4 regions of the Rhodococcus sp. WB9 genome follow, and region 3 is predicted to be linked to each of the others. Evidence: riboswitches for the same ligand, from Rfam matches in the RefSeq annotation. Region 3 holds a riboswitch; each other region holds the start of a gene.

Region 1 (7,385 bases), 1.3 Mb from region 3:
TGAGCGGCCAGTTCGAGGACGGCGGGCGGAATGTCGGTGCCGACCTCCTTCCCGATGCCGCCCCAGCGGCTGACCTGTTTGCTCCACGCGTCCTGCTGCCCCTGCGAGAAACCCAGTGCCCGGGCCATGTCCCGCACCGAGGACTTTCCGCGGTACGTGATGACGTTCGCCACCTGCGCCGCGTACTGGCGTCCGTACTTGGCGTAGACGTGCTGGATGGCCTCCTCCCGCCGATCGGATTCGATGTCGACGTCGATGTCCGGGGGGCCGTCGCGTTCGGGTGAGAGGAACCGTTCGAACAGCAGTTTGTTGCGGACGGGATCCACGTTGGTGATGCCGATGGCGTAGCAGACGGCGGAGTTGGCCGCCGAACCCCTTCCCTGGCAGAGGATGTCGTTGTTCTTGCAGAACGACACGATGTCGTGGACCACCAGGAAGTAGCCCGGGAAGTTCAGCGCGGTGATGATGTCCAGTTCGTGCTCGATCTGCCGGTAGGCCTCCGGCCGGTCCACCGGCGCACCGTACCGGCGGCGCGCCCCGTCCATCGTGAGCTGCCGCAGCCAGCTCGCCTCGGTGTGCCCGTCGGGCACGTCGAACGGTGGCAGTTGCGGCGCGATGAGCCGCAGGTCGAACGCGCACTCCAGCCCGAGGTCCGCGGCACCGCGCACAGCTTCCGGGTACGCGGCGAAGAGGTGCGCCATCTCCTCACCGGACCGCAGGTGCGCTCCCCCGGCGGGCGCCAGGTGCCCGGCCGCGTCGTCGAGGCTCTGCCGCGCCCGGACGGCGGCCATCGCCATGGCCAGCCTCCGGCGCGGCGGTCCCGCGAAGTGCGCCGCCGTGGACGCGATCACCCGAAGTCCGTGCTGCTGTGCGAGTTCGGCGAGGTCGGCGTTGCGCTCACCATCCTCCGCGATGCCGTGATGGGTGAGTTCCACCGTGACCCGGTCGGCCCCGAACCGGTCGATCAGCTCCCGCAGCCGGGCGGCCGCGGCGTCCGGGCCACCGTCGGCCAGGGCCTGACGCACATGCCCCTTCCGGCACCCGGTCAGGATCTGCCAGTGCCCCCCGGCCGCGTCGGTGAGACGGTCGAGGTCGTAGCGCAGCTTGCCCTTCTCCCCGCCCGCGAGATGCGCCGCCGCGATTTCCCGGGAGAGCCGCCGGTACCCCTCCTGACCTCGCGCCAGTACCAGCAGATGGGCGCCGTCCAATGTCAGTTCTGATCCGAACACGGTGCGCATGTTCAGTTCCTTCGCCGCCTCCGCGAACCGGACCACACCGTAGAACCCGTCGTGGTCGGTGAGTGCGATGGCCTCGAGACCGAGCCGGACGGCCTCCTCCACCAACTCTTCCGGCGGGGAGGCGCCGTCGAGGAAACTGAACGCCGAATGCGCGTGGAGTTCGGCGTACGGAACGGTGGAGCCGGCGCGCTCCTGACGGCCCGCCCGGTACTCCCCCCGCTTGCGGGACCACGCGGGGCTGTCGCCGCCGTCGCCCGGATACAGCGACTCCGGGCTGACCCGCCCCGGCCTGCCCGACAGGACGCGCTCCATCTCGGACCACGTCGGCGGACCGTTTCCCCAAACCATTCCCCAACCCATCGGGCACACCTCTTCATATCGCGCACGTGCCGTGCCGAAACCATGGAAGATGCCGCTGGGGAAGACGCATCATTCGAACGGGAGTTCGAATTCCTTCAGTGTGCCATCACACGCGCGGAGCGGTCAACGCGGGCCACCCGGATTCACGTCACGAGCGCGGTCAGGCCTCTCAGACGGTCCTCGACCGGCCTCCTCGGGCAGCTCACGCACTTGCCCGACCCGGGGGTCTCGTAGATCAGGCAGCACGACGCCCGCTGCGTGAACCGGCGCGACGATGCCCCGGCCCGGACGTCGACGAACCGCGGGGCCGGCATCACCACACCGACGCGGCGGAGTGCGTCCACCAGCCCCCGCGCGAAGATGCTGCCGCGTGCGCGGTCGCCGCACGCCGTTCCCGCGTCGAGTGCCCGGTTGGCGATCGAATCCGTCGTGATCGCCCACATCGCCGCCTGCCGCACCCCGGACGCCGCGGCGAGAGCGTCGATGATCGGCGTCAGCGCGGCGGCCATCTCGGACGCCAGCTCGGACAGTCCCTCGGTGACCGGCAGTGCCGACGACGCGGTCAGGCCGCCGAGGTACCCGTCGTCCCGCAGGAATGCCACGGCGTCGCCTAGCCGCGGCCGCGCGGCGAGACCCGTGACGAGCGCGGTCGCGATCGGAATCCCGGTCAGTGTCGAGCTGGCCGAATACCACCACAGGGTCCCGTTGACCCGGGGGTCGTCGCTGCCCCACCGCCTCGCCGTGTCCGCGACCCGGTCCGCGAGCCAGCCCGGATCGGTCAGGCGCACGGCCGGGAACGAGGAGGCGCCGGAGTACTCGATCTGGTCGGCGATCATCGGGACGCGGCAAGCGGTCAGCTCGTACACACGCCGCAGTTGCTCATCCATCGGCCAACCCCAGGATCTCCATCGACAACCGCGGCGTCGACCGCACGATCGCGCGGATGCCGAACACCCCGCCGAGCACGGCGTCGTCCAGCACGTCGACGGGCGGACCGGTGCTGATCACCCGTCCATCGTGCATCACGGCCAGCGTGTCGCAGTACTCGACCGCCAGCCGGAGGTCGTGCATGGTCACGACGATCGCCAGACCGTCGCACGCGAGGTCACGCAGCAGGTTCATCACCGTCAGCTGATGCCGCAGGTCGAGGTGGTTGGTGGGTTCGTCGAGCAGCAGCACCCTCGGCTGCTGCGCGAGAGCCCGGGCGATCGACACCCGCTGACGCTCCCCACCCGACAGTGCCTGGACGTCGCGACCGGCGAGTTCGGCCAGCCCCACCTGACGGACGCACGTCTCGACGATCTCGCCGTCGGCGCCGTTCGCCCGTTCGAACCAGCCCCGGTGCGGCACGCGTCCGAGCGAAACGGATTCGCGCACAGTCAGTCCCGCGGACACCCGCGGTTCCTGGGTGCTCGCGCCGATGGTGCGGGCCAGTGCCCGCCGGCCCAGATCGGCTGTGTCCGCTCCGTCGACGACGACGGCGCCCCCGGTCGGGGTGAGCGCGCGGTAGCAGCAGCGCAGCGCGGTGGTCTTCCCGGAACCGTTCGGCCCGACCAACGCCAGCACCTCACCGGGACGCACGGAGAAGTCGACGCCGTGCAGCACTTCCCGCGACCCGAGTTCGGCGCGGACCCGTTGCAGACTCAGCGCGGTCACTGTTCGGCCCTCCGGTACTGCCGGTAGAGCATCCAGATGAAGATCGGCGCTCCCACCAACGCGGTGACGACGCCGACCGGGATCTCGATGCTCCGTGCGACAGACCGCGCGGCCGTGTCCGCAGCGACCATCGCGATCGCGCCGAGGAATGCGGCGACAGGCAGCAGCCTCACCGCCCGCGCACCGACGACGTACCCGGCCAGGTGCGGCACCAGCAGACCGATGAAGCCGATGCCGCCCGCGACGGACACGGCGGCCCCGGCCAGCATCGACACACCGAGCAACTGCACCACGCGGAAGCGCCGCACGTTCATGCCGAGGGCGGCGGCGCCGTCGTCTCCCGCCTGCAGCAGGTCGATACGGCTCGCGCTCAGCATCATCGCGGCCCCCACCGTCGCGAGTGCCACGGCCGGGAAGATCGCCGTCGACCAGCGGGAGTCGCCGAACCCGCCAGCCAGCCAGTGCATCACCGAACTCAGTTGATGCTCGTCCGCGACGACCAGGATCGAGAACGTGATGAGCGCCGAGAACACCTGCGCCGACGCGACACCCACGAGGATGACGGCCGTCGGCTGCGGATACCGTCCGCCGATCGCCAGCGACAGGAACAGAGGCACCATCGCGCCCAGGAACGCCGCGACGGGAACGGTGAACGCGCCGAGTGCTCCCACCCCGAGCCCGAGCACCGTCACCACCACCACGCCGAACCCCGCCCCCGAGGACACGCCGAGCAGATAGGGATCGGCCAATGGATTGCGGGTCACCGCCTGCGCCACGGCGCCTGCCAGGGCCAGCGCCGCACCGACTGCCGCCGCGGTCAGCGCCCGCGGCAGCCGGGAGTCGAGGACAATCGACTCCCGCGCCTGCGACCACCAGGACTCGAATGCGCCGGGGGCCACCCGGTGCGCGACGATCGCCCAGACGTCGCCGACCGGGATGCGCACCGAACCGAACGACACCGCGAGGCCGACGACGAACAGGGTTGTCAGTGCGAGCAGCACCATCAGGCCCACGAAGCCGAGGCGTGCGCGGGCCGGGTGCGGCGCCTGCGCCGGTGGTGCCGCACGTTCGACGGTGACGGTCATCGCGCGCCGACGGCGTCCGGATGCAGTGCCCGCGCGATCGTCTCCACCGACCGCACCAGGCGCGGGCTCTCGAAGAAGTCGTCGAGCGGCACCACGACGAACCGGCCGGCCTTCACGGCGGGTGTCGTCGACATGATCGGGTGCGATTTCAGGAAGTCGATCTTCGCCTGCGCACTCGTCGTACCGTAGTCGAGGACGACGATCGCCTCCGGGGCGCGTTCACCGATGATCTCCCAGGTGGACTTCGAATACGGCTTCTCCCCCTCGGCGAAGAGGTTGGCCGCACCCGCGTGGTCCGCGATGAGCTGGCCGACTCCCACACCGCCGATCGTCAGCGGGACGTCCTCGCCGGAATCGTAGAAGAACGTCGGAACCGGTGCGGTGCCTGCGATCTCGTCACGCACTGCCTGCAATCCGGACGTCACCCGGTCGGTGATCGCCCGCGCCTGGTCCGGGACTCCGAGGATCTCGCCGAGCTGCGTGTAGTCGCTGCGCAGCAGACCGATGTCGGGGAAACCCTGCCCGCAGTACTCGGAGAACAGGAAGGTGGGAATGCCCTGGTCGCCGAGGGATTCGCGCGACCGCCCCTCCTTCTCGTCGAACGCGCTCCGCATTCCACCGACCACCAGGTCGGGGTCGAGGTCGAGGATCTGCTCCCGGGCCGGGTATTCCTTCGCGAGTTTCGGGATCGTCGCGAAGGCGTCCGCGAACTCCGGCAACGGGGTCGCGTCGCCGTACCCCGTGCCGACGATGCGGTCGCCGGCCCCCATCTCGATCAGCACCTCGGTGACGTGATCGTTCATGCTGACGATGCGCTGGGGCGGGCCGTCGAACGTCTCCGTTCGATCGCAGTTCGTGACGGACACCGGCTCGGCGAAGGATTCGGCGGAAGCGGTCTGCCCCACGGACTCCCCGCGCGAACACCCGGCGACCACCAGCGCGGTCACAGCGAGCGTGACCAGACCGGTACTTCTGAACAACTGACCGTGCATGTAAACCTCATTGCGGCTCAGAGCCACGAATGAGAAGTCAGCAGACGCCCTGTGCGGCGCCTGCAGGACTCCGCTTCGTAGACCACGACGAAAAGGATGTCGCACACCCCACGCCGGGTAATCGGGCTCGCCACCGAAATAATCTGGTGGCCTACCGTTGCGGGTCAGCGCCGGATTCGGACCGGCTTCCCCCGTGCGTGTGGCTGCAAGTGCGATGCCGAGTATGCACGATTTGCCGGGAGCCGCATCACACCCCCGTCGGTGACACCCCGATCCGCACTACAGTCGGCAGTCGCAGCTGCCCGCCCCAGACAAGCCGGAGATAACGCATGACACGTTGGGCCTCGACCGTTGTTTCACGCAAATGGTGGGTCCTGAGCCTCGCCGTCGTCGCCGTTCTGGTGAGCGGCGCGTGGGGCACCGGTGTCTTCGCGAAACTCAGCTCGGGCGGCTTCACCGATCCCGGTAGCGAATCCGCCGAAGTGGCCCGGATCGTCCAGGACAACCTGGGTCCACAGACGCCGGACATCATCGCCATCTACACGGCACCCGACGGGAAGACCCTGGACGACATCGGCCCCGAGGTCACCGCGAGTCTCGACCGGTTCGCCGCCGAGGTGCCCACGTACTCGGTGACGTCGTACTGGACCGCGGACGCGGCGAGGAAGCAGCTGATGGTGTCGGAGGACGGCACCAAAGCGTCGGCCGCGATCACCGTCGACCCCGACGCCGGGATCACCGCCGCCACGTTCGACGACCTGCTGCCGAAGCTCGAGGTGGAGGGCATCGACACCGAGTTCGCGGGAAATTCGGTGGTGGGTGTGGCGTTCAACAACCGGCTGCAACAGGACCTGGTGCTGGCCGAGGCGATCGCGCTCCCGATCACTCTCGTGTTGCTGGTCTTCATCTTCGGCGGACTGGTGGCCGCGGCCGTTCCGGTGTTCGTCGGGTTGCTCTCGATCTTCAGCGCCCTGGCCACCCTGCGCCTGCTGACCCTGTTCACCGACGTCAGTTCGTTCGCGATCAACGTGGCGTCCCTGCTCGGACTGGGGCTCGCGATCGACTACGGCCTGTTCATCGTCGGACGTTTCCGCGAGGAACTGGAGTCCGGCGCCGACGTCGCGGAGGCGACCCGGCGCACCGTCCTGACCGCGGGCCGCACCGTGCTGTTCTCCGGTCTGCTTCTCGTGTGCGCGTTCTCGGGCATGCTCGTGTTTCCGCAGGACGTGATCAAGTCGCTCGGGTTCGGTGCGATGGCCGCGGTCGCGAGCGCGGCGCTGCTGTCACTCACCGCGGTCCCGGCGCTGCTCGCGATCCTGGGTCATCGCATCAACGCACTGACCTGGCGCAAGGATGCGGCGCAGCGTGGGGAGGTTCGCGCCCGCACGTTCTGGGGCTCCGTCGTCACGTGGGTGATGCGGCGGCCGGTCGCCATCGCGGTCGGCATCGTCGCGGGCTTGATGGTCCTCGCCTCGCCCCTGCTCAGCGCGTCACTCGGCGAGGTCACGTACACGGCGCTGCCGGAGAACGACCCCGCCCGCATCGCCACCGACACTCTCACCACCGAGTTTCCCACCACCGGAAACGGCGCCACCCTCATCCTCCGGGGCACCGACGGCACGGCCCCGACCGCCGCCGACGGCGCCGCGGTCGCCCAGGCCGCCGGCCGGGTGGAGGGCATCGGGGCGGCCACCGTCGTCGCGTCCGGCAACGAGCTGGTCGCGGTCCAGGCCGTCTACTCCGAAGGCGTCACCACCGACGACCAGAGCGCCGCAGTGGACGGACTCCGTGCCATCACGCCGCCGGAGGGAACCGAACTCCTCGTCGGCGGCGGTCAGGCGACCGTCGACGACGGGAACGCGGCGATCGTGCACTGGATGCCGGTGATGATCGCGATCATGGTGGGTTCGACGCTCGTGCTGTTGTTCCTGGCGTTCGGCTCGGTGGTGCTGCCGATCAAGGCGGTCGCGATGGCGGGGCTGAGCCTCGCCGCCACGTTCGGTGTACTCACCTGGATCTTCGAGCTGGGCCACGGCGCGAGTCTGCTCGGGGTC
Region 2 (7,385 bases), 3.3 Mb from region 3:
CCCTGGTGCTACATCGGCAAGCACCGTTTCCTGTCGGCCCTCGCGGAGTTCGAGGGGCGCGACCGGGTGAACGTGGTGTGGCGGTCGTATCAGCTGTCGCCGGAGACGCCGGTGGGGGAGCGGCGCAGCGAACTCGACGCCCTGGTGGAGAGCAAGGGCATGCCTGCCGAGCAGGTCCGTCAGATGTTCGGACACGTTGCGCGCACGGCGGCCGGCGAGGGGCTGAGTCTCGACTTCGACACCGTGATCGCCGCCAACACCTTCGACGCCCACCGGTTGATCCACCTGGCGGGCGACGAGCGAGATGCCGTGGTAGAGGAACTGTTCCGCGCCCACTTCGGTGCGGGAGCCGTGATCGACGATCGCGAGGTGCTCGTCGAGATCGCGTCGCGGTCCGGGCTCGACGCCGACACCGTCCGCGCCGAACTCGAATCCGATGCCGGTGCGGACGCGGTCCGCGCCGACCTCGAGACCGCCCGTCGACTGCAGGTGTCGGCGGTGCCGTTCTTCGTCGCCAACCGCCGCGTCGCCGTGTCCGGCGCGCAGCCGAAGGACGTGTTCCTGCAGCTTCTGACGCAGGCGGGCGCGGCGCCGGTGAACTAGCGGCGCGTGAAGTACCGGTTGGCGTCGGGCCGGAACATGAGTGCCACCGCCGCGATCACCGCCACGAGATGGGTGAGTCGGGCGGTCGCGATCACCGCGGCGTCGAGCGTCAGACCCGCGACGGCGGACATCGGGTCGTTGCCGGCGGACAGCCAGGCGAGCGGCTCCATCACGAGCGAAGCGACGCCGAAGACGCCGAGACCGATCGCGAGAGTGTTCCGCGCCCACGCCCCGCCACTGCGGAAACGGGTCATGACGAACAGCACCGCGCCGTAGACGGCGACGCGGACCGCGAGTTGTCCGGCGAGGCTGCCGACGTCGGCGTCCGGGCCCTCCAATGCCGTCGATGTGTGCGCGATGGCCTCGACCACGCCGGCGAACAGGGCGAGTCCGAGCAGCCAGTACGCGCGCTCGATCGCCTGCGGGACCGAGGGTGCAGTACGAGTGGTCATGTCCCCATGCTGGTATCGGCGACGTCGCGGCACATCACCCCACGGAGTGGAGTTCACCCCTACCCGGGTATCGATGCGACGTGCTTGCCATCACCCCGGACGAGGGGCACATTGAAAAGCACGTCGTCGGCAGGGAGGCACTGTGCGCGAGCAGACACGACCCGGAGATGCATGGCCGGCGTTGAAGGTGGACGACTGGACGTCGACGCGGGACACCCTGCACATGTGGACGCAGATAGTCGGGAAGATCCGCTTGGCCCACGCACCGTTGATCAACCACTGGTGGCAGGTCCCGCTGTACGTGAGCCCCCGCGGTCTCACGACGTCGACAGTCCCGTACGGCACCGACTGCTTCGACATCGAATTCGACTTCGCCGACCATCGACTGGTGATCCGCACGAGTACGGGCGGCACCGGGACGGTTGCCCTCGAACCGAAGTCGGTGTCCGATTTCTATGCGGAGACGATGGCCACGCTGGCCGAACTGGGCGTGGCGACGACGATTCTGGCCCGGCCCAACGAGGTGGACCCCGCCGTCCCGTTCGCGGAGGACAACCAGCACTGTTCGTACGACAGTGAGTCGGTGCATCAGTTCTGGCGGCAGCTCGTGCAGGCGGACCGCGTCCTGCACGAGTTCCGTTCCCATTTCATCGGGAAGGTCAGTCCGGTGCACTTCTTCTGGGGTGCGCTCGACCTGGCCTGCACCCGGTTCTCCGGGCGAACCGCACCGACTCATCCTGGGGGAGCACCGAACTGCGGAGACTGGGTGATGGTCGAGGGCTACTCGCACGAGCTGAGCAGCTGCGGTTTCTGGCCCGGCGGTGGCGTCGAAGGCGCGTTCTACGCGTACGCCTACCCGGAACCGGATGGTTTCGCCGACTACCCGGTCGGGCCCGACGGAGCCTTCTACAGCAAGGAGAACGGACAGTTCCTGCTGCCGTACGAGACCGTCCGAACCGCAGACGATCCCGATGCCGCACTCTTGAAGTTCCTGCACAGCACGTACGACGCGGCGGCCGAGCGGGGTGGCTGGGACCGGGCCGCCCTGGAGGCGGACCCGGCCCGATGGGACGAATCCCGCTGACGCCCTGACAGGTGGGTCAGGCGACGTTCGCCGACGCGGGCGTCGTGGCCCGGGTGGCACGCTCCGTGAGGAACGCGAATGCCAGTCCGAGAACCAGCCACAACGTGGCCTGCGTCGCGAGGGACGACAGGCGGAACTGCCACAGCAGCACTGCGGGGAAGTCGTCGCCCACTTCGTTGACGGTGGGCAGAACGAGGTATCCGATGGTCACCACCACGAGGAACGCGAGAACCGGCGCCGCGATCCGCACCGACAGGAACTCCTGCGCTGCGACGGCCTTCGCCGCGAAGACGGAGGCCACCACCGCGAGCAAGCCCAGCACGACTGCGGCAAGCCACAGCCCGGTGCGCTGGGTGATCGTTTCGGGGTCTCCGACAGCGGGCGGGTTGGCGGGGTACTTGAAGAACGGCACCGCCTCGATTGCCAACCAGCCCAACGTGGCCAGTGTCAACCCGAGCAACGGCCCCGACAGCGTCGTCAGCCGACGCGCGTAATTCGCGACGACGGCGAAGATCGCTCCCAGAGCCAGGCCCGCGAGGGAGGTGGCCAGGAACAGTCCGAAGCGCTGTCCGTCCCGGCTGACCAGTGCGTCTTCTTCGTCGTGCGAGTGCCCGGCCGGCTCCGCTGCCTGCGTGGCATCGTGCGAGTGGACTTCGGCTTCGGCAGCGCTGTTCGACTCTTCGATCGCGATGGCCGCATCGATGTGCGACTCACCGAGGACGAACGCGACGCCACCGGCCAGGATGCCTGCGATCAGGCCGGCCAGCAGGCCGCGGATGAGGAGTTTCGTGAAGGAATCGGTCAGTGGCATGGCAGACCCAGGAGGTGGCGCCCGTCGTGCATCAGTTCGTGCATGTACATGCCACTGCGCGAAATCGCGCCCTGGTCGAAACCAACGAGGTAGAGAGCGAGCATCGCGAACAGAACGATCGCGAAAGAGATGACGGCGAGTCGGGTCGTGTCGACCGACGAGCCGGGTGCGTAGGCGAGTGCCATAGTTCCTCCTGGGATTTCGCGTCCCCTAGGTCCAGGCGATGGCCGCAGTATCTGGCTGTCGAGGTGGTTCCGGTGAAGGACTACTCCGATTTACAGTGGCGCGACCGCTCCGGGATTGCACCGGATTCCTGCCGAACCATCGCTTTGTCCTGCGAACTTTTGCACCCGGCGGGCCGTCGTGTCAATCCTCCCGCTCGGCCCTGGCTCTCAGTTCTTGTTCGCCGCCGCGACGTCGAGAACGACCTCGAACTCGAGCAGCGAAGCTCCGGACGCCACCGGCTTCTTCTGTTCACCCGCGTGTGCCTCCCGGGCCGGACCGTCGCGCCACGCCGCGAATGCCTCTTCGCTCTCCCACTGGGTGACGACGAAGTAGCGGTTCTCGCCCTTGACGGGGCGCAGAAGCTGGAATCCGAGGAAGCCGGGGGAGTTCTCCACGGCGTGCGCGCGCGCTGCGAAGCGCTTCTCGAGTTCGGGGCCCGCGCCCTCGGGGATTTCGATTGCGTTGATCTTCACCACTGCCATGCGGGCGAGATTACTCCGCTAGCGTCGGAGGGGTGGCGGGTGAGAGTGCGTTGCACGACGAGGGCGGGACGGGACAGCCGATTCTGCTGTTGCACGGGCTGATGGGCAGCGCCCGGACGTGGGGCCGGCACGTGCCGTGGTTGCGCGAGCACGGCCACGTCTTCACGTTCGACGCCGCAGGTCACGGCAGGCCCGCACCGTCGCGGTTGACGACGGAAGCGTTCGTGGAAGACCTGGCCGCCGTACTCGCGCCCTTCACCGAGCCGTGGGTGGTGATCGGGCACTCGATGGGCGCCCTGCACGCGTGGTTCCTTGCGGCCGAACACCCAGAGAAGGTATCGGCGCTCGTGCTCGAAGACATGGCCCCCGACTTCCGGGGCCGCACCGCCGCGGACTGGGCGGCGATGATCTCGAACTGGCCGCAGCCGTTCGCGACCCGGGAAGACCTGTTCGAGTTCTTCGGTCCGGTTGCCGGACAGTACTTCCTGGATTCTTTCGAGAAGCGCGCCGACGGCTGGTACCTGCACGGGGACGTCGACACGTTCCGCGACATCTCCGAGGAGTGGGGCGGCAGGCACTTCTGGGACCAGTGGGCGTCGATCACGGTTCCGGCCCTGCTGATCGAGGGGGAGTTCACGATCACCCCCGACGGTCAGATGCGGACCATGGCGGAGCGGCATCCCGGCGCCGAGTACGTCCGCATCCAGCGGGCCGGGCACCTCGTCCACGACGACCAGCCGGAGCAGTACCGGAAAGTGGTCGAGGAGTTCCTCGACGGGCTGGGCTGAGAGCCACCTCGTCCGCTGCGCAGGAGATTGTGTTCTTTTTTTCGCTTTATGGTCGAGGTATGGCCGCTCTGATGAACCACACGGTGTTGCTGCCGGGCGCCGACGATCGGGCCTTCTCACCGCGTTGAAGTATGTTATCGCTGGTCAGGATGATGTGACGATCTCGACTCCGGAGGTTCGGCGCCGTTGCCGGACAGTGTCCGGAGGCTGCTCGTCGACGCGGTCACGGCTCTGGATCGGGGGCAGGCACCGGCGGGTGGAGTTGGCGGACGTGCTGGCCTTTCGACAACACGAGCGCGCGACGCGGTCAGGTGTTCGAGGAGATGGCGCACGAGGAAACCCCAGACCCCGGCGACGCCGCTGACGGCTTCGTCTCGACCCGCTGATCGAGGGGCAGGGCAACCGTGGCTGCCTGTCGGGTAGTTCTCGACGCGTGCGTCCGGCTTCCGCAGCTGACCGACGAGCAGATCGACTCGTTGCCGCCCGAGGTGCGGCAGACGTACCGGCAGCTTCGTGCGGTGGATCCGGCCGAACTGGTGCGGTTTCTCGGGCATACAGATCTGGTGAATGCGGCGTGGGCATTCCTGATGCCGGTGTGTGTGGACGGGGATCTGCTGTCGGTATGGCCGAACGTGGATCCCGACTTCCGGGCGGTACTGGCGCAGAAGTGGGTGCGTGCAACCACTATCGGATGACTGTTGACGATGGGATGGTGAGGCGGTTGAGGCGGCCCTTGCCGGGCCGCCGGATCATCCGCTGTGGGTGCATTTCGAGCGCGTGCACGTGCGGTCGTTCGGGGCGATGCTGCCAGATCCGGCGACGTGGGGAATCGGTTCAGCCACCAGGATGGTCGCCCCGGGGTCGAGGCGCTCTACGTATTCGACGCCTCGGCGCTGGAGGGCGATCTGTGGCAGCCGAACGATCCCCGGTACGTGTGCCCGGTCCTCATGCATCTCGTCGACGGGCGTTGGCTGGTGCGAAATCTGGGGTCGGAATCGGACCCTGCGATTACCACCTGAACCTACGTGGTGGGGGCGGGGGTGGATGGTTGCCAGCCCCTGGGTATCTATCGCGCGACGCGGTGAAACCTCACGCTGGTTGAACGCCCGGGAGTCCGGGAGTTCCACGTATTGCTGTACTCCACGACCTATTCGAAGGCGCACATGTATTTCGACTTCCGTGACAAGCCCGACCGTCTCTGTGTCAAAGAAATGGTTCATGGCTACAACATATCCAGCTGCTTGTTCGTAGCCGTCGAGCTGGAGCTCGCCGATCTGCTGGCGGGGGGCCCAATGGCGCTTGCCGACCTCGCCCAACGAAGCGGCACTGATCCCGATGCGCTGAAGCGGATCCTCCGCCTACTCATGAGCGCGGGGATCTTCTCCGTGGACGAGCAGGACAGATGCGCACTCACGCCGCGAGCCGAATTCTTGCGCAGGGATAATCCGGAATCGATCGCAAGCGAGGTGGAGCTCTTTGCCGGCGCAGAAACGTACCTGGCCTGGAGCGAGCTGCTCCAATGCGCACGTACGGGACAGACAGGATTCGGCCAGTTCTTCGGCAAATCGCTCTTCGACTACCTGGCCGAGCACCCCGACTCCGCCCAGCGCTTCCATCTGGGCTGGCACGAGATCTCGATCCGCACCGGTCTCGAGACCGCGGAAGCGATCGATTTCACGGACAATCGGCACGTCGTCGATGTCGGCGGTGGCTACGGCATCGTGACCGCCCAGCTGTTGCGCAAATACGATCATCTGCGGGGCACGATTTACGACCTGGAGTTCTCGCTGGCCAGGGCCGGTGACACCTTGCGGGAATATGGCGTCGATGAGCGGTGTGGCATTGTGCCCGGCGACGGTTTCACAGAGGTGCCTGGCGGGGGCGACGTCCACCTGCTCAAGAGCGTTCTTCACACGATGAACGACGACGACTCGGTACGCGTCCTCATCAATTGCGCGAACGCACTCGCGCCCGGCGGCAGGATCCTGGTCCTGGAGCGGGTGATCAGCGAGGACGGCGGATACGTCTGGGGAAATGTGGTGGACGTCGCCATGCTGGTCATGACGGGCGGCCGGGAGCGAACGATTCAGGACTACGCGCGCCTATACGAGCGCGCAGGCCTCGAACTCACCGGCAGTACGCTCCTGCCCTGCGGCTTCAGCGCAATCGAGGGCCGGAAGTGAGACCGGCCGGACGAGCGCGACCTCCGGGAATCAGCGGACCTCGAGGAGCTGGGTCGGCATGGCTCACATTTTGATCGTCGGCGGACATGACGAGACTTTCCGAATGATCGAAGATCTACCGGTCGAGCTGTCTGTGTTTCAGAATTCCGAATCGGTCACCGCGCGGCAGGCCAGGCGCGCCCACCGGCTGTGCGTATTCGACTACCGCAACCAGGCAGAGGCGCTCAGCATGGCGCAGGAGCTGCACGAGGTTGAACCCGTCGATGCCGTCGTGTCATTCACCGAGCACGGCCTCATGCCGGCCGCCGTGATCAAAGAGGCATTGGGCATCAAGGGCAATGCGCGGGAAGCCGTCCGGTTGACCCGCGACAAGATCGCCATGCGCGAGCACCTGGCCGGCCGTGATCTCGGAGCTGTGCTGACCCGAAGCTGCGATTCGGCCTCCGAGGTACGGAGCTTTCTTCAGTCAGTGGGCGGCCCGATCATCGTCAAGCCGGCTGAAGGCGCCGGCAGCTCCGGTGTTCTTCGCGTCTCCAGCCTTGACCAGGTCGAATCCGCATTCGCCTGCTCTCGCGGCGAGTACCCCGGGCCGACTCTCGTCGAAGAGTTCATCGACGGCCCCGAATACAGCGTCGAATCCTTCACCACGGATGGCCGGCACGAGATCATCGCGGTGACCGCAAAAACCACCACCGGCCCGCCACGGTATATCGAAACCGGTCATCTGATGCCGGCCGTGCTCGCGGCATCGGCCCTT
Region 3 (7,385 bases):
TTCAGGATCGCGGCGGCGTCGGTCTCCCGTAGGCGCCGCGTCAGCTCGCCGGGCGGCAGCGTTCCCGGCAGGACGGTCAGGATTTCCTCGCCCTCGACGAGCGGCATCGCCAGCGCGGCGGAGGCGGCGCTGATCGACGTGACCCCGGGAATGACCTCCGCCTCGAAGCGCTGCGCCAACCTCTTGTGCATGTGCATGTAGGAGCTGTAGAACAGCGGGTCGCCCGCCGCGAGGAGCGCGACCGACCGGCCGGCGTCGAGGTGGGCGGCGAGTCGCTGCGACGCCTCCTCGTAGAACTCGTCCATCGCCCCCTGGTAACCGCCCGGGTGGTCGACGGTCTCGGTGGTGACGGGGTAGACGAGGTGCTCCTCGATCTGTCCCTCACGCAGGTACGGCGCCGCGACCGCGCGGGAGATGCTCTTGCCGTGCCGGGCGCTGTGGAACGCCACCACATCGGCCTCGGCGATGACCCGCGCGGCCTTCACCGTCACCAGTTCCGGGTCGCCCGGTCCGATGCCGACGCCCCACAGTTTGCCGGTCACCCGCTCGTCGGAGCTCATTCGACCTCGCTCGCAATCGCATTCAGCGCCGCAGCTGTGATGGCGCTGCCACCCCGGCGGCCGCGGACCACCAGATAGTCCAGTCCGCGCGGGTGTTCGATCAACGCTTCCTTCGACTCGGCCGCACCGATGAAGCCGACCGGACCGCCCACGATCGCGGCAGGCCGGGGTGCCCCGGATTCGATCATGTCCAGCAGGTAGAACAACGCGGTCGGGGCGTTGCCGATCGCGACGACGGCACCGTCGAGTTTGCTGCCCCACAATTCGAGTGCGGCCGCCGAGCGGGTGTTCCCGATCTGCTCCGCCAGCACCGGGACCCGGGGGTCGCGCAGCGTGCAGAGGACCTCGTTGTCCGCAGGGAGACGCTTCCGGGTCACGCCGGCAGCGACCATCTGCGCGTCGCACAGGATCGGGGCGCCGCCCGCCAGCGCCGCGCGGGCGGCCTTCACGACACCGGGGGTGAACGCGACGTCGTCCACGAGGTCGACCTGACCGCTTGCGTGGATCATGCGGACCACGGCCTGCGAGACGTCCTCGGGAAAGGCACTGAGATCCGCCTCGGCGCGGATCGTGGCGAAGGACTGGCGGTAGATCTCCGCGCCGTCTCGGATGTACTCGATCATCCGCTCACGATAGAGGCACCGCGGTCACGGCTCCTCCACCCGGTAACCCGTCTCCGTGGCGACGACGTCGGCGACCTCACCCTTGGGCCGCCCGCAGCACCGCTCGCAGCCCGACCAGTGCTGCCGGCCCTCCACCGGGAGTTCGCCGCTCGCGACGGCGTCCCGCGCGTCGGATCGCACGTCGGCGAGCGCCTTCTCGCAGCCGGGTTGCCCGGTGCAGGCGCTGACGTTCAGCCACGGCGAGTTCTCGTCGAAGATCAGGCCCATCGGGGCGAGGACCCGGACCACCTGCTCGGCCGACCACTCGTCGAGATCGCACAGCAACACCGATTTCCACGGCGTGACGATCACCGGCTTCTCGACCGCGGCGAGGAACTCGGCCAGCCGGGCATCGAGGATCCCGAACGCGAGGCCGCCGCCGAGGGTCACGTTGCCGTCCGGTTGGTCGAGCCACCCGATCGGCGGCCGATGGTCGTCGAACCCGCTCACCGGGTCGGCGGTCGGTGCGAGCGTCAACGCCGACAGGACCCGTTCGACCCCGTCGGCGATCTCGGACAGCCGCCAGTGCTGATCGCGCAGCTCCAGGAAGACGCGGGCGGCGTTCAGGAGCACCGCCACCGATTCCGTCGCCGCGATCCGGGCACCGCTGTCGCGACCGGCGAGGACCAGGGCGACCTCCGTCTCGCTCACCGCATGGACGCCGAAATCGCCGCCGAGCGCCGACACGTCGCCGCGTCCGTCGTCGAGGGTGAACAGCGTGCGGCCGGGCAGGTCCGCCAGCGCGGCGTCCGCGCACAACGTCCGGTCGAGTTCGTCGACCAGATCCCGCAGGTCCGCGACACCACCGATCCGGCCGGTCAGCGGCGAGACGAGGATGTTGCGGACCCGCTCGTGGGTCTCCGACGGCAGGAGGCCCGCGTCGGCGAGGCGGCGGGCGAACTCCTGCGGATCGCGGACCGCCCGCAGTTGCGCGTTGCCGCGGGAGGTCAGTTCGATCTCGCCGTTTCCGAGGTCGCGGGCCGATTCCGCGAGGGTCTGCAGCTGGGTGGAGGTCAGCACACCTCCGGGGAGGCGCACCCGGGCGAGGGCACCGTCGGCGGCCCGGTGGACCTGCAGCGCGCCGGGGCATGCGTCGGGGCGGGAACGGGAGTCGACCATGGTCCCAGGTTACGTCCGGCCCCGGGTAGCATCACCAGCACTTGCGACAGCAGGAGAGGAAGCCGGTGAAAATCCGGTGCGGTCGCGCCACTGTGAGCCCGCCGAAACCGGTGGGCGAGCCAGACCCTCACCTGCCGTCCTCCGACCTACGGTTCCGCACAGAACCACCGCCACGGGGCGCGACACCCCCAGGAAGGCTCCACACGTGATCCTGCTGCTCTCCACCTCCGACACCGACCTGCTCAGCGCACGCGCCAGCGGGGCGGACTACCGCTGGGCCAACCCGGCACGGCTGCTGGTCGAGGAGGATCTGCCGGGACTGCTCGACGGCGCCGACCTGGTGGTGGTGCGCATCCTCGGTGGCCGGCGGGCGTGGGAGGAGGGCCTCGACGCGGTCCTCGCCAGCGGACTGCCGGTGGTGGTCCTCGGCGGCGAGCACGCCCCGGACGCCGAGCTGATGGAGTGCTCGACGGTCACTGCCGGTGTGTCGGCGGAGGCACACAACTATCTCGCCGAGGGCGGCGCCGACAACCTCGCCCAACTGCACCACTTCCTGTCGGACACCGTGCTGCTGACCGGTCACGGTTTCGAGGCGCCGGTCCACCTGCCGAGCTGGGGTGTCGCGCCGTTCGCTCCCGACGGGAACCCGGACCGCCCCACGATCGCCGTTCTCTACTACCGCGCGCAGCACCTGGCCGGGAACACCCGCTACATCGAGGCGCTGTGCGACGCCGTCGTCGCGGCGGGCGGCACCCCGCTGCCGATCTTCTGCGCGTCGCTGCGCACCGCCGAACCGGAGTTGCTGAACACGCTGCGCCGGGCGGACGCGATGGTGGTCACCGTGCTCGCCGCCGGCGGCACCAAGCCGGCCGGCGTCTCGGCCGGTGGCGACGACGAGGCGTGGGACGTCGCCGCGCTGGCCGCGCTGGACGTGCCGATCCTGCAGGGACTGTGCCTGACCAGCAGCCGTGAATCGTGGGAGTCCAACGACGACGGATTGTCGCCGCTCGACGTCGCCACCCAGGTCGCGGTCCCCGAGTTCGACGGCCGGCTGATCACGGTGCCGTTCTCGTTCAAGGAGATCGACGCGGACGGTCTCTCCACCTACGTTCCCGACGCCGAGCGCGCCTCCCGGGTGGCGGGCATCGCCGTCCGGCACGCCCGGCTCCGGCACATCCCCGCGTCCGACCGCCGGATCGCTCTGATGCTGTCGGCGTACCCGACGAAGCACGCCCGCATCGGCAACGCCGTCGGTCTCGACACGCCGGCCAGCGCGATCCGGTTGCTCACCGAGATGCGGGCCGCCGGATACGACCTCGGCCCGGCGGACGGACCGGATTCCGTGCCGGGTCTCGCCGCCCAGGACGGCGACGCGCTGATCCACGCCCTCATCGCCGCCGGCGGCCAGGATCCGGACTGGCTGACCGCGGAGCAGCTCGCGGGCAACCCGATCCGGATCTCCGCGGCCCGCTACCGCGAGTGGTTCTCGGCGCTGCCCGCCGAACTGCGCGAGGGCGTCGAGGAGCACTGGGGGCCGGCGCCGGGCGAACTGTACGTCGACCGCTCACAGGATCCCGCCGGTGAAATCGTCATCGCCGCAATGCAGTTCGGGAACCTCGTGCTGATGGTGCAGCCGCCGCGCGGATTCGGGGAGAAGCCGGTCGCGATCTACCACGACCCGCATCTACCGCCGAGCCACCACTACCTCGCCGCCTACCGGTGGATCGCCGCGGACGCCGCCGCCGGCGGTTTCGGCGCCGACGCCGTCGTCCATCTCGGCAAGCACGGCAACCTCGAATGGCTGCCCGGCAAGACACTCGGCATGTCCGCGTCGTGCGGCACCGACGCCGCACTCGGCGACCTGCCGCTGATCTACCCGTTCCTGGTCAACGATCCGGGGGAGGGCACGCAGGCCAAGCGCCGTGCCCACGCGACTCTCGTCGATCACCTGATCCCGCCGATGGCCCGCGCCGAGAGCTACGGCGACATCTCGCGGCTCGAGCAGCTACTCGACGAGCACTCGAACATCTCCGCGCTCGACCCGTCCAAGCTGCCGGCCATTCGTCAGCAGATCTGGACGCTGATGCGCGCCGCCAAGATGGACCACGACCTCGGACTCGAGGAACGTCCCGACGAGGACGTGTTCGACGACATGCTGCTGCACGTCGACGGCTGGCTGTGCGAGATCAAGGACGTCCAGATCCGTGACGGCCTCCACATCCTCGGTGCCGCACCCCGCGACGACGCGGAGGTCGAACTGGTGCTCGCGATGCTCCGCGCCCGGCAGATGTGGGGCGGCGAGCAGAACGTCCCCGGACTCCGCGAGGCGCTCGGCCTCAGCGAGGACGGCGACGAATCCCGTACCCGCGTCGACGACATCGAGCAGGAGGCGCACGCACTGGTGCAGGGCATGCACGACGCCGACTGGAAACCGGACGCCGCCGACACCCTCACCGGCGACGCCACCGTCGCGAAGATCCTGCGCTTCGCCGCCACCGAGGTGGTGCCCCGCCTTCGCGAGACCGACAACGAGATCGCTCAGGTGCTGCACGCGCTCGACGGCGGATTCATCGCCCCCGGGCCGAGCGGTTCGCCGCTGCGCGGGCTGATCAACGTGCTCCCGACGGGCCGCAACTTCTACTCCGTCGACCCGAAGGCCGTGCCGTCCCGGCTCGCCTGGGAGACCGGCCAGGCGATGGCCGAATCGTTGCTGGACCGCTACAAGTCCGATCACGGAGAGTGGCCGCGCTCGGTGGGTCTGTCCGTGTGGGGCACGTCCGCGATGCGCACCTCCGGAGACGACATCGCCGAGGTCTTCGCGCTCCTCGGTGTGCGCCCGGTGTGGGACGAGGCGAGTCGCCGCGTGGTGAACCTCGAGGTGATCGACCTCGAGGAACTCGGCCGGCCGCGTATCGATGTCACGGTCCGGATCAGTGGTTTCTTCCGTGACGCGTTCCCGCACGTCCTGGCACTGCTCGACGACGCCGTCCGGCTCGTCGCCGCGTTGGACGAACCGGCGGAGAGCAACTTCGTGCGCGCACATGCGCAGGCGGATCTCGCCGAGCACGGCGACGAACGCCGCGCGACCACCCGCATCTTCGGGTCGAAGCCGGGCACCTACGGGGCCGGGCTGCTGCAGCTGATCGACTCCAAGAGCTGGCGCGGCGACGCCGACCTCGCCGACGTGTACACCACGTGGGGTGGTTTCGCGTACGGCCGCGGACTCGACGGCGCCCCCGCCGCCGACGACATGCGGACCGCATACCGTCGAATCACCGTGGCGGCCAAGAACACCGACACCCGCGAACACGACATCGCCGACGCCGACGACTACTTCCAGTACCACGGCGGCATGGTCGCCACCGTGCGGGCTCTCACCGGAAAGTCGCCCGAGGCATACATCGGCGACAGCACCCGGCCCGAGTCGGTGCGCACCCGAACCCTGTCGGAGGAGACGTCCCGGGTGTTCCGCGCCCGCGTCGTGAACCCGCGGTGGCTCGAGGCGATGCGACGTCACGGATACAAGGGTGCGTTCGAGATGGCGGCAACCGTCGACTACCTGTTCGGATACGACGCCACCACCAACGTCGTCGCCGACTGGATGTACGAGAAGCTCGCCGAGTCGTACGTGCTGGACGAGCAGAACCGCAAGTTCATGGAACAGTCCAACCCCTGGGCCCTGCACGGCATCGCCGAACGCCTGCTCGAGGCGGCCGAGCGGAACATGTGGGAGCACCCCGAGCAGCAGACCCTCGACGGCCTGCGGCAGGTGTACCTCGAGACCGAAGGCGAACTCGAAGGAGACTGAGCAACCGTCCGGCTCCGCGGTTCGGTCTAGCATGGGGCCGGTGACCACAGAATTCGACCGGGTGTCGTCCGCGAAGTACGTCCTGCTCACCACGTTTCGGAAAGACGGCACAGCGGTGGCGACACCGCTGTGGGCCGCCGCCGACGGTGACCGCCTGCTGATGTGGACGGTCACCGACTCCTACAAGGTCAAACGCATCCGCCGCAACCCGGAGGTGACGGTGGCCGCGTGCGATGCGCGCGGCAAGCCGAAAGGCCCCCAGGTTCCCGCCCGCGCGGTCATCCTCGACGCCGCCGGCACCGATCACACGAGGGACGTGATCGCCCGCAAGTACGGCATCCTCGGCTGGCTCACGATGAAAGGCAGCCTCCTGCGCCGAGGAAAGACCGGAACCATCGGACTCGCCGTCACGGCCGAGGACCGGTAATCAGGTCTCCGCTCGGCGTGGGCGGCCGTGATGTGGAACCTGTCCAGTGCTGGCGCGTGGTCGGTTGATCGGCAGCGCGCCGGTCAGGCAAGTGCGCGAAGGTGCTCGGCGATCATCCGCTGAGCGGTTTCCGGGGTATCGGTGTCCCCGAGCAGGACGTGCATCGCCGCGCCGTCGACGAGTGCGTGCAGGCGCATCGCCTCGGTGTCGACGTCGATGTCGGGCGCGATCAGGCCCCGCTGAGCGAGGCCGGTCAGGATCGCGGCGCAGGCACCGCGGAGTTGCCGTTGAGCATCGAGGGCGATGTCTTTCAGTAGTGGATGGGCGGGGCTTTCCGCGACGAGAGCGAGGTTCACCTCCATTTCGCAGCGTCGGCGGTCGTCGAGCGGGAGGACTTCGTCCAGCACCGCGAGGGCGCGCTGCCACGGGTCGGTGATCGACGCGTGGGCCTGTGCTCGTTCGCGGACACGCGTTGCGACGAGCCGCATCGAATAGGCGAGGAGTTCGGCCTTGCTGGCGAACACGTGTCGGAGCGATCCGCTCGAGATTCCGGCCTCGGCGGCCACATCGCGTACGGACACGGCGCCGATGCCCTCGCGTTGGATCACCCGCCACACGGCCTCGGCGATCTCCTGCTGCCTTCGGTCGTGGTCGATGAGCTTCGGCACCCCGCCATGTTAACACGGCCGTGCTAGCATGATGCCTTGTTGGCACGATCGTACTAACAAGTACTGGAGAGGCGGATGGTATGACGTCGCAACTGTCGAGTTCCCACCGCTATGCCGCACTCGACGTCATGCGCGGTGCGG
Region 4 (7,385 bases), 2.7 Mb from region 3:
CCCGCGTCCTGATCGTGACGACGTTCGGTCGTCCCGGGTACCTGCGCAAGGCACTGCAGGCCGGTGCATCGGGGTTCGTCGTGAAGGACACCCCGGCCCGGCAGCTCGCCGACGCCGTCCGGCGCGTCCATGCCGGACTGCGCGTCGTCGACCCGGCTCTCGCCGCCGACAGTCTCGTCAGCGGGGAATCACCGCTCACCGACCGGGAGACCGACGTGCTGCGGGCGGCGCGGGACGGTGCGCCGGTCGCCTCGATCGCTGCCGCACTGTTCCTGTCGGCAGGCACGGTACGCAATCACCTGTCTTCGGCGATCGGCAAGACCGGCGCCAGCACCCGCGCCGAGGCCGTCCGCGCCGCGGAGTCGAACGGCTGGCTGTAGGCCCTCCGGGCTCGTGCGCCTTTTTGGGCTCTACTGACTCATTCGTGGGTGGGTTCGGCCGGGTAGTTGTGGTCGAGCGCCCCCGAGGCTGAGCATCGCGAGTGCGATGACGGCCTCGGGGGTGTGGAACCCGAATCCGCGTCGGGTGATGAGGCGGATTTTGGTGTTGACCGATTCGATGCGCCCGTTGGACAGGCCGTGTTCGATGGCGGCGAGGATGGCGGGTTTGTGGGCGCGGATGCTTTTCTGCAACGCGACAAAGGCCGGGATCCGGGACCGTCTCGCCCAGCCGATCCATCGATCGAGTTCGGTGGCGGCGTTCTCGGCCGGGAGTTGGAAGATCAACCGCAAGGTTTCCTTGAGTAGGTAGGCGCGGTGCAGCACCGGGTCGTGCAGTTCGATCCACCGTAGCGTCGCCTGCTGCCCGGTGGTGAGGGTGTCCGGGTTCTTCAGCAACGCCCACCGGCTGCGTTTCACCGTTTGAGCTGGTCCGGCCTTCGGGCGGCGGCGTGGTTTCCAGCCGCCGCCGCGGGAGGCGTTCTCGGTGGCCCGGGCCCGGTTCCACGCGGCCCGGCGGACCGCGTCGAGGGCTTCGGTGGCCCAGGCGACCACGTGGAACGGGTCCGCGCAGCGGATCGCATCCGGGCAGTACCGGGCCACCACCGATCCGATCCACCCGGCCGCGTCCGAGGTGACGTGGGTGATTTTCGCGCAGCGTTCGGGCCCGAGCCGGTCGAAGAACCCGGACAGGGTGGCCGCGTCGCGGCCGGGGGCGGCCCACACCAGCCGGCCGGAGTCGTGGTCGACGACGACCGTCAGATACTTGTGGCCCTTCTTGTAGGAGATCTCGTCGATCCCGATCCGACGCAGCCCGGCCAGCGGGTCCCGGGCGGGTGCGGTGTCGGCCCACACCCGGTCCACGATCGCCCCGACCGTGCGCCAGGCGGTGCGCGTCACCTCGCAGGTCGCGGCCTTCGAGGTGTGCGTGGCCAGCCACGCCACCGTCTGGTCGAACGCGTGGGTGTGCCCGGCGCGGTGCCGGGCCCAGGGCACAGCGGCCACCGTGACCCCGTGTTCGCGGCAGGACACCCGTGGGGCGTCGGCCTCGATAAAGGTGCGGACCAGGCCGCAGTCCGGGCCGCGCCATCGCCGCCGCCCGGTGCCGCCGTCGTAGCCGGGGCTACGGCGACCGCACAGCCCGCACCGGGACCGGGCCCGGGCCTGCGGCCGGACCGCGACGATCACCGCCACGGCCGTGGCATCGAAATCAACGTGCTCGATCACCGTCTTTTCGACACCCAACACCTGACGCCATATCCTGGCTTCGCGCACGCCGTTCTCCCACACATGTAGCCGACTGACCCTAGACAAGCCAGAACGCTACTGGGACAACGGCGTGCGCCCCTACGATGCCCAGCTACCACCCACGATCACAGCAGTAGAGCCCCTTTTTGGTAGTTGGGGCTACCAAGAAGGCGCACGGGCCGGAGGCCTATGCTGGCCGGTGCAGCTGGTTCGCCCGGCACGGTCGTGAGGAGCCCCGAAGACCGCACCTGGCGTCGAAGCACGTCGGCCTCTCCGGAGTCCGCGTGTGAGAGGGAACCCGGTGAGAATCCGGGACTGTCCCGCAGCGGTGAGCAGGAACGACCGCCGTCACCATGCACTGGGCAACCGCCTGGGAAGCGACGGCCACTAGGTCCGGTGTGATGTCACACCGGCTGCCTGCAAGTCCGAAGACCTGCCGACTGTGTCGGGCACGCCGTGCCCGACGGTTACCGCCTCGTGGATTGGGCGTGTAGACCTTCTCGCGCTGCAGCAGGTCCCTGGGCTCGAGAGGTGTACCCGTTTGCCGGCGGTAGCCGTACCGCGTACGCAACTGGAGATACCGTGACATTTTCTTTCACCGCGACCGTGCTGGGCTCACCTCGCATCGGTCCGAATCGCGAACTGAAGAAGGCCGTCGAGTCGTACTGGACCGGCCGCCTCGACGCCGAAGGGCTCGACGCGCTCGCCCAGGATCTGCGACGCCGGACCTGGACGAGATTGCGCGACGCCGGGCTCGACTCCGTTCCCGTCAACACGTTCTCGTACTACGACCATGTGCTGGACACCGCGGCGATGCTCGGCGCCCTGCCCGACCGTGTCGCCGGCATCGAGAGCGACCTCGACCGCTACTTCGCCGCCGCCCGCGGCAACCACACGATCGCCCCGCTCGAGATGACCAAGTGGTTCGACACCAACTACCACTACCTGGTGCCCGAGATCTCCCCATCGACGACGTTCGCCCTCGACCCGTCGAAGGTGCTCCGCGAACTCGAAGAGGCACGTGCCCTGGACATTCCGGCCCGCCCGGTGGTGGTGGGTCCGGTGACGTTCCTGCTGCTGTCGAAGGCCGTCGGCTCGGAGGTACCCCTCCTCGACCGCCTCGACGAACTGGTCCCGCTGTACGCGGACCTGCTCGGTCGGCTCGCCGACGCCGGCGCCGAGTGGGTGCAAATCGACGAACCCGCGCTGGTCGCCGACCGCACACCGGAAGAGATCGCGGCGGCCAAGCGTGCCTACGACCGGTTGTCCGCGGCACCGTCGCGGCCGGCGATCCTCCTCGCGTCCTACTTCGGCAGCCTCGGTGACGCACTCCCCGCCATCGCCTCGACCGGTGTCGAGGGAATTGCGATCGATCTGGTCGCCGGATCCGACACTCTCGCCACCGTTCCCGATCTGACCCGCAAGCACGTCGTCGCCGGCGTCGTCGACGGACGCAACATTTGGCGCACCGACCTGGACGCGGCACTGGCGTCGCTCGGCACCCTGCTGGGCAGCACCGGTTCGCTCGCCGTCTCGACGTCGTGCTCGCTGCTGCACGTCCCGTACACGCTCGACGCGGAGACCGGACTCGACAAGGCGCTGCGGTCGTGGCTGGCGTTCGGTACCGAGAAGGTCCGCGAGGTCGTCACCCTCGGCACCGCACTGACCAGCGGTCGTGAATCCGTCGAGGACGAGTTCGCGCTCGCCCGCGCGGCGGCGTCCACCCGCAGCACCGACAGGCGTCTGCACGACGCCACGGTCCGTGCCCGGCTGGACGCGCTCACCGCGTCCGATCCGGGGCGCAGTCCCGCCGCGGAACGTCGGGAAGCCCAGTCGGCGCTGTCGCTTCCGGTGCTGCCGACCACCACCATCGGCTCCTACCCGCAGACGACGCAGATCCGGGTCGCGCGCGCGGCGCGGCGCAAGGGTGAGATCGACGAGTCCGAGTACCTGAACCGGATGCGCGCCGAGGTCGCCGATGTGGTTGCGCTGCAGGAGAAGCTGGACCTCGACGTGCTGGTGCACGGCGAACCGGAACGCAACGACATGGTGCAGTACTTCGCCGAACAGTTGGACGGGTTCTTCGCGACGGACAACGGCTGGGTGCAGTCGTACGGCAGCCGCTGCGTCCGCCCGCCGATCCTGTACGGCGACGTGCGCCGCAGCCACCCGATGACGGTCGAATGGATCACGTACGCGCAGTCACTCACGCAGCGTCCGGTGAAGGGCATGCTCACCGGTCCGGTGACGATCCTGGCGTGGTCGTTCGTGCGCGACGACCAGCCGTTGGCCGACTCGGCCAACCAGGTGGCGCTGGCCATCCGCGACGAAACGGTGGACCTGCAGGGCGCGGGCATCCGGATCGTCCAGGTGGACGAGCCCGCGTTGCGCGAACTGCTGCCCCTGCGGGCCGCGGCTCAGCCGGCGTACCTCGACTGGTCGGTCGGGGCGTTCCGTCTCGCGACGTCCGGGGTCTCGGACTCGACGCAGATCCACACCCACCTCTGCTATTCGGAGTTCGGTGAGGTCATCGAGGCCATCGCGAGGCTCGACGCCGACGTCACCTCCATCGAGGCCGCGCGCTCGCACATGGAGGTCCTCGACGACCTCAACGCCGTCGGCTTCGATCTCGGCGTCGGCCCGGGCGTGTACGACATCCACTCGCCGCGGGTGCCCGGTGTCGAGGAGATCGCGGCGTCGCTGCGGGAGGCGCTGAAGGCGGTGCCGGTGGAACGGCTGTGGGTCAACCCCGACTGCGGTCTGAAGACCCGTGGTCCCGCCGAGGTCGAGGCGTCGCTGCGGAACCTCGTCGACGCGGCGAAGCTGGTCCGCGCGGAGCTGTAGGCGGCTCCGCGGCCCGTGAGTGGTTGAGGAGTCTCTGGACTCGTCAACCACTCACGGGGCCGAAGGCCCTGCTCTGCGACGGATTCTCACCGAACCGGCGACGGTAGGCGGCCGCGAAGAGGCCGAGGTTGACGTATCCCCACGCGCCGGCGATCGAGGCGACGGTCTCGCCCGGCGATGCGGTGAGCAGTTCCTCCCGGATGCCCTGGAGGCGCTGCTCACGCACGTACTCGGCCGGGGTGGTGTTCAGGTATTTCCGGAACGACCCGGACAGGGTGCGGACGCTGACACCCACCGCGTCGGCGATGTCGGAAGCGGTCGGCAGTTCGCGGGCGTACTCGCGGATGTATTGGACGGCGTGCCGCACATAGCCGGGCGCCGCCGGGCCGGTGGACCTGTCCGGGTCCACTCCGGCACGAGCCGCCCATTCGGTGAGCAGGTGCCCGACCAGCAACTCCTGCAGGTTGAGTCCGATGCGCCCCTCGGTGGCGTGCCCCGGTAGCTCTCCCGTCGTCCGCATCGCGTAAGCGAGCAGCGCCTGCCAGCCGGATCCACCGCCGCCGATGGCGCATTTGCGTTGCCAGAGAAGATCTCCGGGGTCGAATCCCCACCAGCGCACAGCCGTGTCCGTGAGCAACGCATGGGGAACGGTGAGATTGAGCTGGACGTGGTCGGGCGAGAACTCGACGAGGTAGTCGACGCGACTGCAGTCGGCGACGAACGTGTCACCTGCCGGTGTGTCCGCGGTGGCGTCGTGGTCGAGGTGGTGCCGGGCGTTGCCCCGGATGGTCGTGAGAACGAGCGCGTTTCCTGCGTCGGACGAGAAGTCGCCGACCGAGACGGGGATTCCGTAGGAGAACCGGGTGACGGTGATGTCGCCGATCTTCGTGGAGTACATGCTCGACCGGGGCGACAGCCCGACACCGAGCGGACGCACGACATAGGGCATGTACACGCGGTCGGACCAGAGTTGGATCTCGCTCCAGTCCTCCGACGCTCTGCGCTCGGCGGCCGTCGGCCGTCCCACCGCAAACGGATCCAGCACGACCATGCGTCGAGTATTCCACCCGCACGGGGCCGAAGGCCAATTGCTTATATCGTGAGTGTGTGCTCATAATATGGGTGTACCTGTGACACCAGTCACTACCCCGCCTCCTCGATAAGGACGCGCACATGTCAGACGTAGCAATCCTGATCAACACCACGGTCGCCGTCGCGGCGGTCGTTCTGATGATCGTGCGTTTCAAGTTCAACCCAGTGGTGTCACTGGTCGTCGGATCCGCCTACCTCGGACTCACGACGGGACTCGGCACGGCCGAAACGGTGGAAGTCATCAGCACCGGTTTCGGCGACATCATGGCCGAAGTGGGACTTCTGATCGCCTTCGGCGTCCTGATGGGCGCCATGTTGAAAGAAATGGGCGCGATCCAGCGCCTGGTCGGAACACTTCTGCGGGTGTTCGGGCCGAAACGAATGCCCTATGCGATGTCGCTGACGATCGCGACGTTGCTGCAGTCCATCTTCCTCGACGTCCTGCTCGTCATCTCCGCCCCGCTCGCCCGCAACCTCGCACCGAAGGTCGGCCGGGTCGGGACCGCACGCATGGCCACCGCCCTCGCCATCGGCCTGGAGTGCGGCATCGTGCTCATGGTTCCCGGTGTCGGCGCCCTCGCCCTCGCCGGACTTCTCGGTGTACCGCTCGGCAAGATGCTGATCTTCGGGTTGATCCTGGTGATCCCGACCGTGGCGATCTCCGTCGCGATCATGTCGTTCCTGTTCACCCGCGGTTGGTGGAACCCGGAGAAGGACGAGGAGCACTTCCATCAGACGGTCGTCGACGACGAAGAGGACCAGTGGACCGACGGCGGCAGCGGCGGGACCACCCCTCGGCCCGATGCCGGCGGACGCGTCGCCCAGGCGCAACGCACCGCGACCGTCACCGAGGTCACGGCCGAGCGCGCGGCGCACGACCGCCCCCTGATCCTGCTCCTCGCTCCGCTGCTCGTCTCCCTCCTGCTCATCGCGACCGGCGCGATCCTGGACATCGCCGAGATCAGTAATCCCGTCGTGTCGTTCGTGTCCGAGCCGCTCATCGCGCTGCTGATCGGACTGATCGGCACCAGCTTCGTCGGACGGCTCAGCATCGGCCAGCACCGCGTCCAGAAGGCGATCGCCAGCGGTTTCAGCGAGAGCGGCCAGATCCTCATCCTCACCGGCGTCGGTGGGTCCCTCGCCGCGACCATCGCCGCGGCCGGTCTCGGCGACATCCTCGGCAAGCACTTCACCGCCAATCACGCCGCTCCGCTCCTGATGGTGTGGGTGATCGCCGCCGTCCTGCACGTCGCCGTCGGCTCGGTGACCATCTCCGCGATCACCGCCGCGGGCGTCCTCGCCCCCATCGCACCGACCCTCGGCCTCGACCCGGTCCTCATCGCCCTCGCCGCCGGCGCCGGCTCCCTGTTCGCGGTGCATGTCACCAGCAACACGTTCTGGCTGCTGCAGTCCTTGATGGGTCAGACCACACGAGGCACGCTGAAGACGTGTTCGGTGGGAGTATCGGTGGCATCGGTCGTCGCAATACTGCTCGTCCTGCCCATGAGCCTCGTTCTCTGAGCGTCACTATCAGTTAAGGATCACCATGTTCTCCGACAACACCATTCGGCCCCTCGACGGGGTTCGGGTACTCGAGCTGGGCAACTACATCGCCGCCCCGACCGCGGGCCGGATGCTTGCCGACTTCGGGGCCGAGGTCATCAAAGTGGAGCGCCCGAAGACCGGCGACGAACTGCGCAACTGGCGGCTCTACTCCGGCGACACCTCGATGCTGTACCGCACGATCAACCGCAACAAGAAGTC

What was found. A riboswitch is a leader RNA that binds a small molecule or an ion and turns the genes downstream of it on or off. The one in region 3 is predicted to bind cobalamin.
Region 1: it holds a riboswitch for cobalamin, as region 3 does, so the genes downstream of both, FND50_RS13645 (ABC transporter substrate-binding protein) here and cobN (cobaltochelatase subunit CobN) in region 3, are expected to answer to the same signal.
Region 2: it holds a riboswitch for cobalamin, as region 3 does, so the genes downstream of both, FND50_RS04410 (CbtB domain-containing protein) here and cobN (cobaltochelatase subunit CobN) in region 3, are expected to answer to the same signal.
Region 4: it holds a riboswitch for cobalamin, as region 3 does, so the genes downstream of both, metE (5-methyltetrahydropteroyltriglutamate--homocysteine S-methyltransferase) here and cobN (cobaltochelatase subunit CobN) in region 3, are expected to answer to the same signal.

Annotation. Positions count from the first base shown of each region.
Region 1 is NZ_CP041769.1:2,969,898-2,977,282, reverse strand. Features, by position in the region: gene FND50_RS13665 (error-prone DNA polymerase) at 1-1,586, opposite strand, end outside; gene FND50_RS13660 ((2Fe-2S)-binding protein) at 1,742-2,485, opposite strand; gene FND50_RS13655 (ABC transporter ATP-binding protein) at 2,478-3,254, opposite strand; gene FND50_RS13650 (iron ABC transporter permease) at 3,251-4,339, opposite strand; gene FND50_RS13645 (ABC transporter substrate-binding protein) at 4,336-5,331, opposite strand; cobalamin riboswitch at 5,426-5,560, opposite strand; gene FND50_RS13640 (MMPL family transporter) at 5,661-7,385, shown strand, end outside.
Region 2 is NZ_CP041769.1:911,967-919,351, forward strand. Features, by position in the region: gene FND50_RS04390 (DsbA family protein) at 1-603, shown strand, start outside; gene FND50_RS04395 (hypothetical protein) at 600-1,055, opposite strand; gene FND50_RS04400 (DUF5996 family protein) at 1,198-2,139, shown strand; gene FND50_RS04405 (CbtA family protein) at 2,156-2,950, opposite strand; gene FND50_RS04410 (CbtB domain-containing protein) at 2,941-3,135, opposite strand; cobalamin riboswitch at 3,158-3,291, opposite strand; gene FND50_RS04415 (antibiotic biosynthesis monooxygenase) at 3,343-3,657, opposite strand; gene FND50_RS04420 (alpha/beta fold hydrolase) at 3,690-4,445, shown strand; gene FND50_RS35970 (hypothetical protein) at 4,850-5,140, shown strand; gene FND50_RS04435 (methyltransferase) at 5,609-6,628, shown strand; gene FND50_RS04440 (ATP-grasp domain-containing protein) at 6,687-7,385, shown strand, end outside.
Region 3 is NZ_CP041769.1:4,256,689-4,264,073, reverse strand. Features, by position in the region: gene FND50_RS19565 (precorrin-2 C(20)-methyltransferase) at 1-560, opposite strand, end outside; gene FND50_RS19560 (precorrin-8X methylmutase) at 557-1,183, opposite strand; gene cobG (precorrin-3B synthase) at 1,208-2,341, opposite strand; cobalamin riboswitch at 2,348-2,491, shown strand; gene cobN (cobaltochelatase subunit CobN) at 2,547-6,149, shown strand; gene FND50_RS19545 (PPOX class F420-dependent oxidoreductase) at 6,181-6,576, shown strand; gene FND50_RS19540 (TetR/AcrR family transcriptional regulator) at 6,660-7,244, opposite strand; gene FND50_RS19535 (DUF418 domain-containing protein) at 7,325-7,385, shown strand, end outside.
Region 4 is NZ_CP041769.1:1,536,718-1,544,102, reverse strand. Features, by position in the region: gene FND50_RS07390 (response regulator transcription factor) at 1-380, shown strand, start outside; gene FND50_RS07385 (ISL3 family transposase) at 411-1,712, opposite strand; cobalamin riboswitch at 1,934-2,141, shown strand; gene metE (5-methyltetrahydropteroyltriglutamate--homocysteine S-methyltransferase) at 2,268-4,529, shown strand; gene FND50_RS07375 (AraC family transcriptional regulator) at 4,573-5,580, opposite strand; gene FND50_RS07370 (GntP family permease) at 5,703-7,142, shown strand; gene FND50_RS07365 (CaiB/BaiF CoA-transferase family protein) at 7,168-7,385, shown strand, end outside.